DNA from 3 places in the Micromonospora sp. WMMA1996 genome. Region 3 is predicted to be linked to each of the others. Evidence: riboswitches for the same ligand, from Rfam matches in the RefSeq annotation. Region 3 holds a riboswitch; each other region holds the start of a gene.
The links. A riboswitch is a leader RNA that binds a small molecule or an ion and turns the genes downstream of it on or off. The one in region 3 is predicted to bind cyclic di-AMP.
Positions count from the first base shown of each region.

Region 1: another riboswitch for cyclic di-AMP. It lies ahead of COO58_RS06640 (NlpC/P60 family protein); the one in region 3 lies ahead of COO58_RS04215 (hypothetical protein).
Region 2: another riboswitch for cyclic di-AMP. It lies ahead of COO58_RS20705 (hypothetical protein); the one in region 3 lies ahead of COO58_RS04215 (hypothetical protein).

Region 1 is NZ_PDHU01000001.1:1,348,448-1,352,014, forward strand. Features, by position in the region: gene COO58_RS06630 (pyridoxamine 5'-phosphate oxidase family protein) at 1-235, opposite strand, end outside; gene dcd (dCTP deaminase) at 314-892, shown strand; gene COO58_RS06640 (NlpC/P60 family protein) at 965-1,999, opposite strand; cyclic di-AMP (ydaO/yuaA leader) riboswitch at 2,013-2,150, opposite strand; gene COO58_RS06645 (N-acetylmuramoyl-L-alanine amidase) at 2,371-3,567, shown strand, end outside.
Region 2 is NZ_PDHU01000003.1:236,862-240,428, forward strand. Features, by position in the region: gene COO58_RS20695 (AAA family ATPase) at 1-590, shown strand, start outside; gene COO58_RS20700 (cation diffusion facilitator family transporter) at 667-1,581, shown strand; cyclic di-AMP (ydaO/yuaA leader) riboswitch at 1,726-1,856, shown strand; gene COO58_RS20705 (hypothetical protein) at 1,861-2,937, shown strand; gene COO58_RS20710 (DUF2269 domain-containing protein) at 3,017-3,517, shown strand; gene COO58_RS20715 (SRPBCC family protein) at 3,519-3,567, opposite strand, start outside.
Region 3 is NZ_PDHU01000001.1:864,577-868,143, forward strand. Features, by position in the region: gene COO58_RS04200 (metal-sensitive transcriptional regulator) at 1-154, shown strand, start outside; gene COO58_RS04205 (SHOCT domain-containing protein) at 311-490, shown strand; gene COO58_RS04210 (YibE/F family protein) at 634-1,923, shown strand; cyclic di-AMP (ydaO/yuaA leader) riboswitch at 2,078-2,208, shown strand; gene COO58_RS04215 (hypothetical protein) at 2,213-3,238, shown strand; gene COO58_RS04220 (carbonic anhydrase) at 3,297-3,567, opposite strand, start outside.

The DNA.
Region 1 (3,567 bases), 480 kb from region 3:
AGGAGTGCAGCGCGTAGCGGCCGTCGCGTTCGAGGTCGCGGCGCTTCGGGGAGTCGATGACGAAGCACCAGAGCCCGTCGGCGGTGATCACCGGGGAGACCGGGTGCACCCGCGGGCCGCCGTCGGCGCGGACCGTGGCGAGGTAGCCGAAGCCCGGCCCGTACTGCTGCATCAGGAGGCGGATCTCGTCGGCGAGGCGGGGCTCGTCGGCGGCGAATTCGGACCAGGAAGCCATGCGGACATTCTATCGAACACGTGTACGAAGAAGTAGTGCGACACGCAGGTCACCCGTACCGGTCGCTATGGTGTTCCGATGCTGCTCTCCGACCGCGACCTGGTCTCCGAGATCAAGTCGGGCACGCTCGCGCTGGAGCCCTTCGAGCCCACGCTGGTGCAGCCGTCCAGCATCGACGTACGCCTGGACCGGTTGTTCCGGGTCTTCAACAACCATCTCTACACCCACATCGACCCGTCGGTGCAGCAGGACGACCTGACGTCGATGGTGGAGGTGCCGGAGGGCCAGCCCTTCGTGCTGCACCCGGGCGAGTTCGTGCTCGCCTCCACGCTGGAGGTGATCTCGCTGGGCGACCAGCTCGCCGGGCGACTGGAGGGCAAGTCCAGCCTGGGCCGGCTCGGCCTGCTGACCCACTCCACCGCCGGCTTCATCGACCCGGGCTTCTCCGGCCACGTCACGCTGGAGCTGTCCAACGTGGCGAACCTGCCGATCACGCTCTGGCCGGGAATGAAGATCGGTCAGCTCTGCATCTTCCGGCTCTCCTCGCCGGCCGAGCACCCGTACGGCTCGGCCGTCTACGGATCGCGCTACCAGGGCCAGCGCGGCCCGACGCCGAGCCGGTCCTGGCAGAGCTGGCGCACCTGGCCCACCCGCTGACGCCGAGCGCCGCTTGTTAAGAGGGGCCCCCTCCTATGCAGAATGCGTTAAGAGGGGGCCCTTCCTTACACCTCAGGCGGGGCGGCCGTAGCTGTTGATGTCGCCGTCGTCGACGCGCTTCATGGTGATCGGCTTGCCGGACTGGGAGGCGTGCACCACCCAGCCGTCGCCCACGTACATCCCCACGTGGTGCAGGTCGCCGTAGTAGAAGACCAGGTCACCGGCGCGCAGCTCGGACCGGCTGACCCGCTTCGTCACGTCGTGCTGCTGCCGGGCGTTGTGCGGCAGCGAGACCCCGGCCTTGGCCCAGGCGGCCATGGTCAGGCCGGAGCAGTCGAAGTGGTCCGGGCCGGCGGCCCCCCAGACGTAGATCTTGCCGATCTGGGCGCAGGCGAACTTGACCGCGACCCCGGCCGCGCCGCCGGGGTAACCGGACGGGCAGGGGGCCGGGCGCAGCGGGCCGCCACCACCGTTGCCGTAGACCTTCAGCCGCAGCTTCTGCAGCCGGGCGATCTCGCCGTCGATCTGCTTCTTCTTCGTCGCGAGCTGCGCCTCGGTGCGGCTCAGGTCGGCGACCATCTGGTCCAGCGGCCGCTTCTTGGCGGCCAGCTCGTCGCGCAATTCGGCGACGGCACGCACCTGCTCCTGCTGGTGGTGTGCGAAGCGGTCGAGCAGCTCCAGGCCGCTGACCAGGTCGCCCGGCGAGCGGCTGCCCAGCAGGGCGTTGACGGTGGAGAGGTTGTCGCCCTTGTACGCGTCGGCGGCGAGCCCGCCGACCTGGCCCAACGCCGCGTCCACCCGGGCCTGCAGCGGGGCGATCTGCCGGCCGAGCGCGTCGGCCTGCTTGCGCCGCACCGCGAGCTGCTCGCGTACGGCGTTGACCTGCTCGATGACCGGTTCGAGCTTGTTCCAGTCGCGGTCGATCTGGGCCTCGATCTCGGCGACCGAGGGTTCGGCGTGGGCCGCCGTGGCGCCGCCGGTCAGAACGACGGCGGTGCCGACCAGGGCGGCGAGGGCGGTGGTGAAGCGGGACCAGCGGGAACGCGGCGCGACGAGGGACCGGTCGACCGACCGGTTCGACGACGGCCGCGGGGCATGGAGTGCCACCGGGCGTCCGTACTCCTTCTTCCTGACCGCCTACCGGGTTAGCTGACGGATTCGGACGGGAAGGGAGCCGCCCTACCGCAGCTCCGCTGCGGATTCACCCCAGGTACCTGGTTCCCCGGCTCGCCCGTGGGCGACTCGGCGGTGCCGGACCGTCACCGACCGGGTTGGACGGTGAGACTGGCGGCCGACGATTCACCAGAGTAGGAGCCGTCGTTATCGATCCGCAACTCGGGACGCCGTGACACTCCGTACCGACACCTGGGTGAAGTTTTCTTTCATTAAGGATTACCTGCTGGAAAGGTATTGACCCTCGCGGGTGTGCGGAGTGAGGGTGGGGACGCAGTGACCCCCATCCCTGTCCAGGAGGTTCGATGCACCTCTCCACCCCACCGTCGGGCGGACGGATACTGCTGGCCGCCGCCGTGGCGACCGCCACCGCGCTGGCCGTCACCGGCCCGGTGACCGCCGCGCCGGAGACGGCCGGACCCGCCACCGACCGGCAACGGCAGTACGCCGCCGCGGCCACCGAGTACGGCGTGCCGCAGAACGTGCTGCTCGGCGTCTCCTATCTCGAGTCCCGCTGGGACACCCACCCCGGCCAACCCAGCACCAGCGGCGGCTACGGCCCGATGCACCTGACCGACGCGGCACACGTCCTCGCCACCCCGGGCAGCGCCCACGTCGACGAGGACGAGGACCCGCGCGGCGACGACTCCCGCCCGCTCACCCTCGACCCGGCCACCGCCGCCGCGCCGGCACGGGAGACCCCGCTGCCCCGCGCCTCGCTGCAGACGATCGACACCGCCGCGACGCTCACCGGGCTCGACGCGCAGACGCTGCGCACCGACCCGGCGGCGAACATCCGCGGTGGCGCGGCGCTGCTCGCGTCGTACCAGAAGGCACTGGGCGGGCCGGTCGGCGCCGGCACCGACGCGGCGGCCTGGTACGGCGCGGTGGCCCGCTACTCCGGCGCGGACACCGCCGACGCGGCGGCGGCCTTCGCCGACGAGGTCTACGACCAGCTCGGCCAGGGCGCGACCCGGACCACCGACGACGGGCAGCGGGTCACGCTGGCCGCCACCGCCGCCCGGCCGGACCGGTCCCGGCTGGCCCGGCTCGGCCTGCGCCACGCCCAGCGGCCGGACGGCCTGGAGTGCCCGGTCCGGCTGGCCTGTGAGTGGATCCCCGCCCCGTACGAGCAGCTCAGCGCCGACCCGGGCGACTACGGCAACCACGACCTGGGCAACCGGCCGAAGCAGCAGAAGATCGAATACATCGTCATCCACGACACCGAGGGCTACTTCGGCCCCAGCGTCGACCTGGTGAAGCGGGCCGACTACCTGGGCTGGCACTACACGCTGCGCTCGGTGGACGGCTACGTCGCCCAGCACATCAAGGCCAAGGACGTCGGCTGGCACGCCGGCAACTGGTACGTCAACGCCAAGTCCATCGGTCTGGAGCACGAGGGCTTCGCCGGTCAGGGCACCTGGTACACCGAGGCGATGTACCGGGCCTCGGCCAAGCTGGTCCGCCACCTCGCGCTGAAGTTCGGCATCCCGCTGGACCGG
Region 2 (3,567 bases), on a different contig from region 3:
CGATGCAGTGGCGGATGATCGGGCGCCGGGGCCGGCTGGCGTCCTGGACGGTGGTCGGCGACCCGGCGCAGACCGCCTGGACCGGCGACCCGCAGGAGCTGGACCGGGCCCGCGACCAGGCGCTGGGGCGTCGCCGCCGGCACCGCTACGAGCTGACCACCAACTACCGCAACTCGGCGGAGATCTTCGCGGTGGCGGCGGCGGAGATCCGCCGGCTGTATCCGGACCTGACGCTGCCCGACGCGGTGCGTTCCACCGGCGTGTCGCCGGTCGAACGCACGGTGCCCGCCGCCGAGCTGCCGGCGAGCACGGTCGAGGCGGCCCGGATCCTGCTGGGCGAGGTGGAGGGCACCGTCGGCGTGATCACACCGGTGCCGCGCCGGGACGAGGTGGCCGGCTGGCTGGACGGCCTCGGCGCCGGCCGGCTCCAGGTGGTGACCAGCCTGCAGGCCAAGGGCATGGAGTACGACGGCGTGGTGCTGGTCGCGCCGAGCGAGATCCGGGCCGACCCCGGCTCGGGGGTGCGCACGCTCTACGTCGCGTTGTCCCGGGCCACCCAACGCCTCACCACGCTCGACCCGACCGGGTGATCCACCCTCACTTGCACACATAGCGATGTGAACATACATTGGGCCTGGCCAGGGTGCGGGAGGGAAGGGTGTGTGCGTGGGCGCAGGTCATGACCACAGCGGTGCGGTGACCAACGCGGCGCACCGCCACCGGGGCCGGCTCTGGGCGGCGTTCGCGCTGCTCACCGCCCTCATGCTGGTCGAGGCGGTGGCCGCCTTCGCGACCGGTTCGCTCGCGCTGCTCTCCGACGCCGGGCACATGTTCACCGACGTGCTCGGCATCGGCATGGCGCTGGCCGCGATCACCGCCACCCGGCGCGCCACCACCGATCCGCAGCGCACATTCGGCCTCTACCGGCTGGAGGTCCTCGCGGCGCTGGCGAACGCGGTGCTGCTCGGCGCGGTCGCGGTCTACGTCCTGGTCGAGGCGGTACGCCGGTTCGGTGACCCGCCGCAGGTGCTGGCCGGCCCGATGCTCGTGGTGGCGGTGCTCGGCCTGCTCGCCAACGTCGGCGCCTTCGCGCTGCTGCGCTCCGGGGCGCAGGAGAGCATCAACCTGCGCGGCGCGTACCTGGAGGTGCTCGGCGACCTGCTCGGCTCGCTCGGGGTGATCGGCGCCGCGCTGGTCATCGCGGTCACCGACTGGTGGTGGGCCGACCCGTTGGTGGCCGTGGCGATCGGTCTGTTCATCCTGCCCCGCACCTGGCGGCTCGGCCGGGCGGCGGTGCGCATCCTGGTGCAGGCCGCGCCGGAACACCTCCAGGTGACCGCGGTGCACGACCGGCTGGCCGCCGTGCCGGGCGTGGCGGAGGTGCACGACCTGCACGTGTGGACGCTGACCTCGGGCATGGAGGTGGCCTCGGCGCACCTGACCACCGCTCCCGGCGCCGAGGTCGCCACCGTGCTGGCCGCCGCCCGGGCCGCCCTGCACGAGGACTTCTCGATCGATCACGCCACGTTGCAGATCGAACCCGGAGCGTCGGCCGGAGCGTGCGGCCCGACCGAGTGGTAATTAGGGCAAACTTAAATCTAGGCCGCTATTGTGGCGTAATGCCGGCTTTGCCGGGTTCACCGGCTCCGGGCGACGGAGCCGGCCCCGGGCAACGCCGGTAGGCTCGGTCGCGGCCACACCGCGGGCGCCACCCCGGCGCCGGTGGAGCGGCCGTCGCCTAATCGCCCGCAGGGCGAGCCGGGGAACCACGTACGTGGGGTGCATCCGCGTCAGCGGTAGGGATCTTCCGTCCCGAACCCGTCAGCTAACCCGGTCGGCGGTTGACGGAAGGACATGTGAATGCCCCCAGTGGCACCTGTACGACGGACGGCCGCCCGGATGGCGGCCCTGCTCGTCGCGATGCTGGCCCTCGGCGTCGTGACCGCGCCGGCCTCCCCCGCCTCGGCGGCGTGGTCGGCCTCCCCCACCGGCCTGCGCGCCGCCGCCCCCGGCGGTGACGACGAGGGCGGCACCCCGGAACTGCGCGCCCAGCTCGACGCGGCCAGCAAGGGCTGGCTGGAGGCCAAGGCCGCGCTGAGCCGGTCGGTGGCCCGGCAGAAGCAGCTCACCGAGCGACTCGACGCGGTCGGCGCCGAGCTGGCCGTACGCGACGCCAAGGTCGGCGAGATCGCCGAGGTGGCGTACCGCACCGGCCGGATGGGCACCGCCGCGGCCCTGCTCGGCAGCAGCAGCCCGGAGGGCTTCATGGACCGGGCGGCCGCGCTGGAGCAGGTCGCCGCGCACGAGGACCGGACGCTGCGCGACCTGATCACCACCCGGGACGAGGCGACCCGGACCCGCGCCGCGCTCGACGGCGAGATCCGGGAGCAGCGCAAGCAGGTCACGGTGATGGCCAAGCGCAAGCAGCAGGCCGAGCGGGCGCTGGAGGTGGCGAACGACCGGCCGTCCGCCGGCAGCGGCGGCGTCCGGGGCACCTCGACGGCGAACGCGACGCCGGCCAAGCGCAACTCCGACGGCTCCTGGCCGGCGGAGTCGTGCAGCGTCAACGACCCGACGCCGGCCGACGGCTGCATCACCCCGCGCACCCTGCACGCGCTCAACCAGGCCAAGGCGGCCGGCTTCACCCGGTACGTCTCCTGCCACCGGCCCAGCGGCTCCGGCGAGCACCCGAAGGGACGCGCCTGCGACTTCGCCGCCCAGAAGGACGGCTTCGGCGGGGTGGCCAGCGGCGGCGACCGGACGTACGGCAACAACCTGGCCGCGTACTTCGTGCGCAACGCCGACCCGCTCGCCGTGCTCTACGTGATCTGGTTCAAGCAGATCTGGCTGCCCAGCAGCGGCTGGAAGTCGTACAGCGGCGGCAACGGCGACCCGTCCAGCGACCACACCAACCACGTGCACCTGTCGGTCTACTGAGCACTACGCTCCCCGACGTACTCCGGGAGTCGTCGCGCGGCCCACGACGTGGGCCGCGCGGCGGCCGACGATCGGTGGCATGAGACGACTCTCCCCCGCCGGACGCAAGGCGCTGCTCACCGCGCACCTGGTCACCTCGCTCGGCTGGCTCGGCACCGACCTGGGGCTGCTCGCGCTGGGCGTGGCCGGGCTGCGCGGCGCCGACCCGGAGGTCGTCTACCCCGCGGCGGCGTTGCTGGTCACCTGGCTGTTCGCGCCGCTGAGCGTCGCGGTCTGGCTGATCGGGGTGGCCAGCGCGCTGCTCACCCCGTGGGGGCTGCTGCGGTGGCGGTGGGTGCTGGTGAAGTTCGCGCTCACCACCGTGATGCTCGGGCTGGTGCTGCTCCTGCTGACGCCCCGGGTCCGGCACCTCGGCGCGCTGGCCGGCGCGGCCGACGCGCACCTGCGGATCGACCTGGTGGTGCCGCCCGCCGTCTCCACCACACTGCTGCTCGTGGCCACCGTGCTGTCCACCTGGAAGCCGTGGGGGCGGCTGCGCCCGCCCGCCCGCCGGTCGGTCCCGGCGGGGCGGGCCGGCTGAGTCAGGCCGGCCGGCCCTCCAGGGTCGCGCCCAGACGGGCCGCGAGGCCC
Region 3 (3,567 bases):
CTCGGCCATCCAGGCCGCGCTGGACAAGGTCGGCCTGGGCCTGCTGGACGGGCACGCCCGGCACTGCATGCACGAGGGGGCCGCCGAGGGCCGGGCCGACGAGATGGCGTCCGAGATGATGGCCGCCGTCGGCCGCCTGATGAAGCGCGGCTGACCGGGACCTCCGGCCCCCGGGACGGGCCGCCCGACCCGGTCCGGCGACCGGCCGGGAGACGTACCGTCGAGGTGGCCGGGCCCGGCGACCGCGCCGACCCGGAGCCGACGGACGGAGGGCGGCCGGATGATGTGGTCGGGCCCGATGATGGGCTGGATGTGGATCTGGTCTTTGCTGGTGCTGGCGGTGCTGGCGGGGCTCGTCTGGTTCGTGGTGCGGATGCCCGGTCCGGACCGCGCGTCGCCCGGCACGGCCCGGCGCATTCTCGACGAGCGGTACGCCCGCGGTGAGATCGACGAGGACGACTACCGACGGCGACGCGCCGGCCTGGCCTGACCCGGCGTCCACCGGCGGCGCGGGCCGGCCTGGCTACCATGGCCGGGCGACGACCCGGGCGTGATCCCCACGCGTCCGCGCCGGCCCCGGTGACCCGACCGGTCCGGTGACCCGGTTCCGCCGCGACCGTTGGGAGAGACGCCGTGGGCGCCGATCACACCCGTCCCGCAGCCGCCGCGCCGCCGGGCGTACGCCGGCTCCTGATCGCCACCGTGGTGCCGCTCTTCGTGCTCACCGTGATCGCGGCGCTGGTGCTCTGGCCCCGGGCGGACCGCGACCCGGTGGACGGCGGCGCGGACGTGCCGCGCTACCACGGCACGGTGACCCGGGTGGTGACCGAGCCCTGCCCGCCGACGCCCGAGTCGCCCGAGGGCGACACCGGCGGCCCCTGCGGCACCGTGACCGTCGCCGCCGAGCAGGGGCCGGACGCGGGCCGGCAGGTCGAGACGCCGGTCCCCACCGGACCCGGCGCGCCCCGGGTCGCGGTCGGCGACGAGGTGGTCCTGGTCGAGCTGGTCGACCCGGGCGACCCGTCGGTGAAGACCTACAACATCGCCGAGCACCAGCGCGGTACGCCGCTGATCTGGCTGGTGGCCCTCTTCGCCGCCGCGATCGTGGCGTTCGGCCGCTGGCGCGGGCTGGCCGCGCTGGGCGGACTGGTGGCCAGCTTCGCCATCCTGCTCGGCTTCGTGCTCCCCGGCATCGGCGCCGGGCAGTCGCCGCTGCTGGTGGCGATCGTCGGCGCCGCACTGATCATGTTCGTGGTGCTCTACCTGACCCACGGGATCACCGCGCAGACGTCGGTGGCGGTGCTGGGCACGCTCGGCAGCCTGGTGATCACCGGAGTGCTGGGCACGCTGGCCACCGCCGCCACCCACCTGACCGGCTTCGGCAGCGAGGACGCCACCACGCTGTCGATGTTCCAGGGTGACGTGGACCTGCACGGACTGTTGCTGGCCGGCATCATCATCGGTTCGCTCGGCGTGCTGGACGACGTCACCGTCACCCAGGCGGCCACCGTCACCGAGCTGGCGCACGCCAACCCGGGGCTGTCCCGACGGCAGCTCTACCGGGCGGCCACCCGGGTGGGCCGGGCGCACATCGCGTCCACCGTCAACACCATCGTGCTGGCGTACGCGGGCGCCTCGCTGCCGCTGCTGCTCCTGCTGGTCGCCGACTCCCGCCCGGTGGGTCAGCTGCTCACCAGCGAGTTCCTCGCCCAGGAGATCGTCCGTAGCGCGGTGGCCACGCTCGGCCTGATCGCCGCCGTACCGCTGACCACCGCGCTGGCCGCGGTCGTGACCACCGCCGGCCGCGCCGGGCGGGCCGCCGGACCCGCGACGCCCCGGCCGCCGTCGCCCCGGGAGGACGCGTGGGAGGCGCTCGGCGAGGGCCGGTCCGGCGGGGGCAGGAGCACGGAGGCCGCATGGTGACACTCCGCAGCGTGACGGCCGATTCCAAACGCGATGCTGGTCACGCTGGGCGGTGGCGAATTCTCGCGATTGGTCGGCTTCCGGACGTAGATCCCCGGGAGTGGTCTCGGGTAACCTCGCTGCCGGTCACCGCCGAAGGCGCGCACCGGCGCCTGCGGTGCCGCCGCCCAATCGCCTCCGGGCGAGCCGGGGAACCAGGTACATGGGGTGAATCCGCGCCAGCGGAAGGGGCCGCTTCCGTCCCGAACCCGTCAGCTAACCCGGTCGGCGGTCGACGGAAGGGAACACTGTGACGGCACCCCTGCGCCGCTGGCTGACACCCGTGGTGGCCGTGCTCGCCGCTCTCGCCGTGCTGGCCGGGCCGACGCCGGCCTCGGCGGCCCCCGGCACCGCCGCCCCGAACCCCTCGGGCCACTCGGAGGACGACGACCCACCGCTGATCAGCGAGGCCGTCACCGCCGCCAACCGCGCCTACCTCCAGGCCAAGTCGAAGTTGGACACGTCGCGCAAGCGGCAGCTCCAGCTCGCGCTGGAGGTGAAGGCGGCGCAGAGCCAGCTCGACGCGCTCAGCCCGCAGGTGAGCGAGATCGCGGCACAGTCCTACCGGACCGGTCGCGTCGGCGCCATGGCGATGCTGCTGGAGAGCGACTCCCCCGACTCGTTCGTCCAGCGGGCCAGCGCGCTCGACGAGCTGAACCTGTTCAACGCGCAGCGCCTCGCCGCCATCAACGAGGTGAAGGGCCGCGCCGAGCGGGCCAAGATCGCGCTCGACGCCGAGGTGCGGGAGCAGGAGAAGCAGGCGAACGCGATGGCCCGCGAGAAGGTCGAGGCGCAGAAGGCGCTGAAGCTGGTCGGCGGGCTGGACTTCACCGGTGGCCTGGTCTCGGCCACCTCGCCGGTTGCCAAGATCGGCCCCGGCCGCACCGCCGACGGCGGGTGGAAGTCCGAGTCGTGCAGCGAGAACGACCCGACCACCTCGGGCTGCGTCACGCCGCGCACGCTGCACGCGTACAAGGAGGTCAAGCGCGCCGGCTTCAACCGCTTCGTGGGCTGCTACCGCCCCGGCGGGCCGTGGGAGCACCCCAAGGGCAAGGCGTGCGACTGGTCGTTGCAGAACAGCGGCTTCGCACCGTGGCACAACAACGACACCCGCCGGTACGGCAACGAGGTGGCCGCCTTCCTCATCCGCAACGCCGACCGGCTGGGCATCTACTACGTGATCTGGAACCGGCAGATCTGGTTCCCGGCGACCGGCTGGAGTTCCTACAGCGGGCCCTCCAACCACACCGACCACGTGCACATGTCGCTGCTCTGACGCGCGCGTACGACAAGGGGCCGCCCGTGGGCGGCCCCTTTCGCGTATCGGTTCCCGGTCAGCCGGCGAGCGCCGCGTCCGCCGACGCGGCCGGTGCCGGCAGCGGGGCCGGGGACTGCGCCACCGTCCGGACCTCGCCGCCACTGAGCCGGTACGACATGCCGACCACCGCGCAGGCCCCGCCGGCCACCTTCGCGGCGAGCACCGAGGAGCGGGCCAGCAGTGCCTCCACCGTCTGGGCGATGTGCACGTCGATGATGCCGTCGAGGTCCTCGACGCCCTGGCGGCCGGCCCGGAGCAGGCTGGGTGAGACGGCGTCCACCACCGCG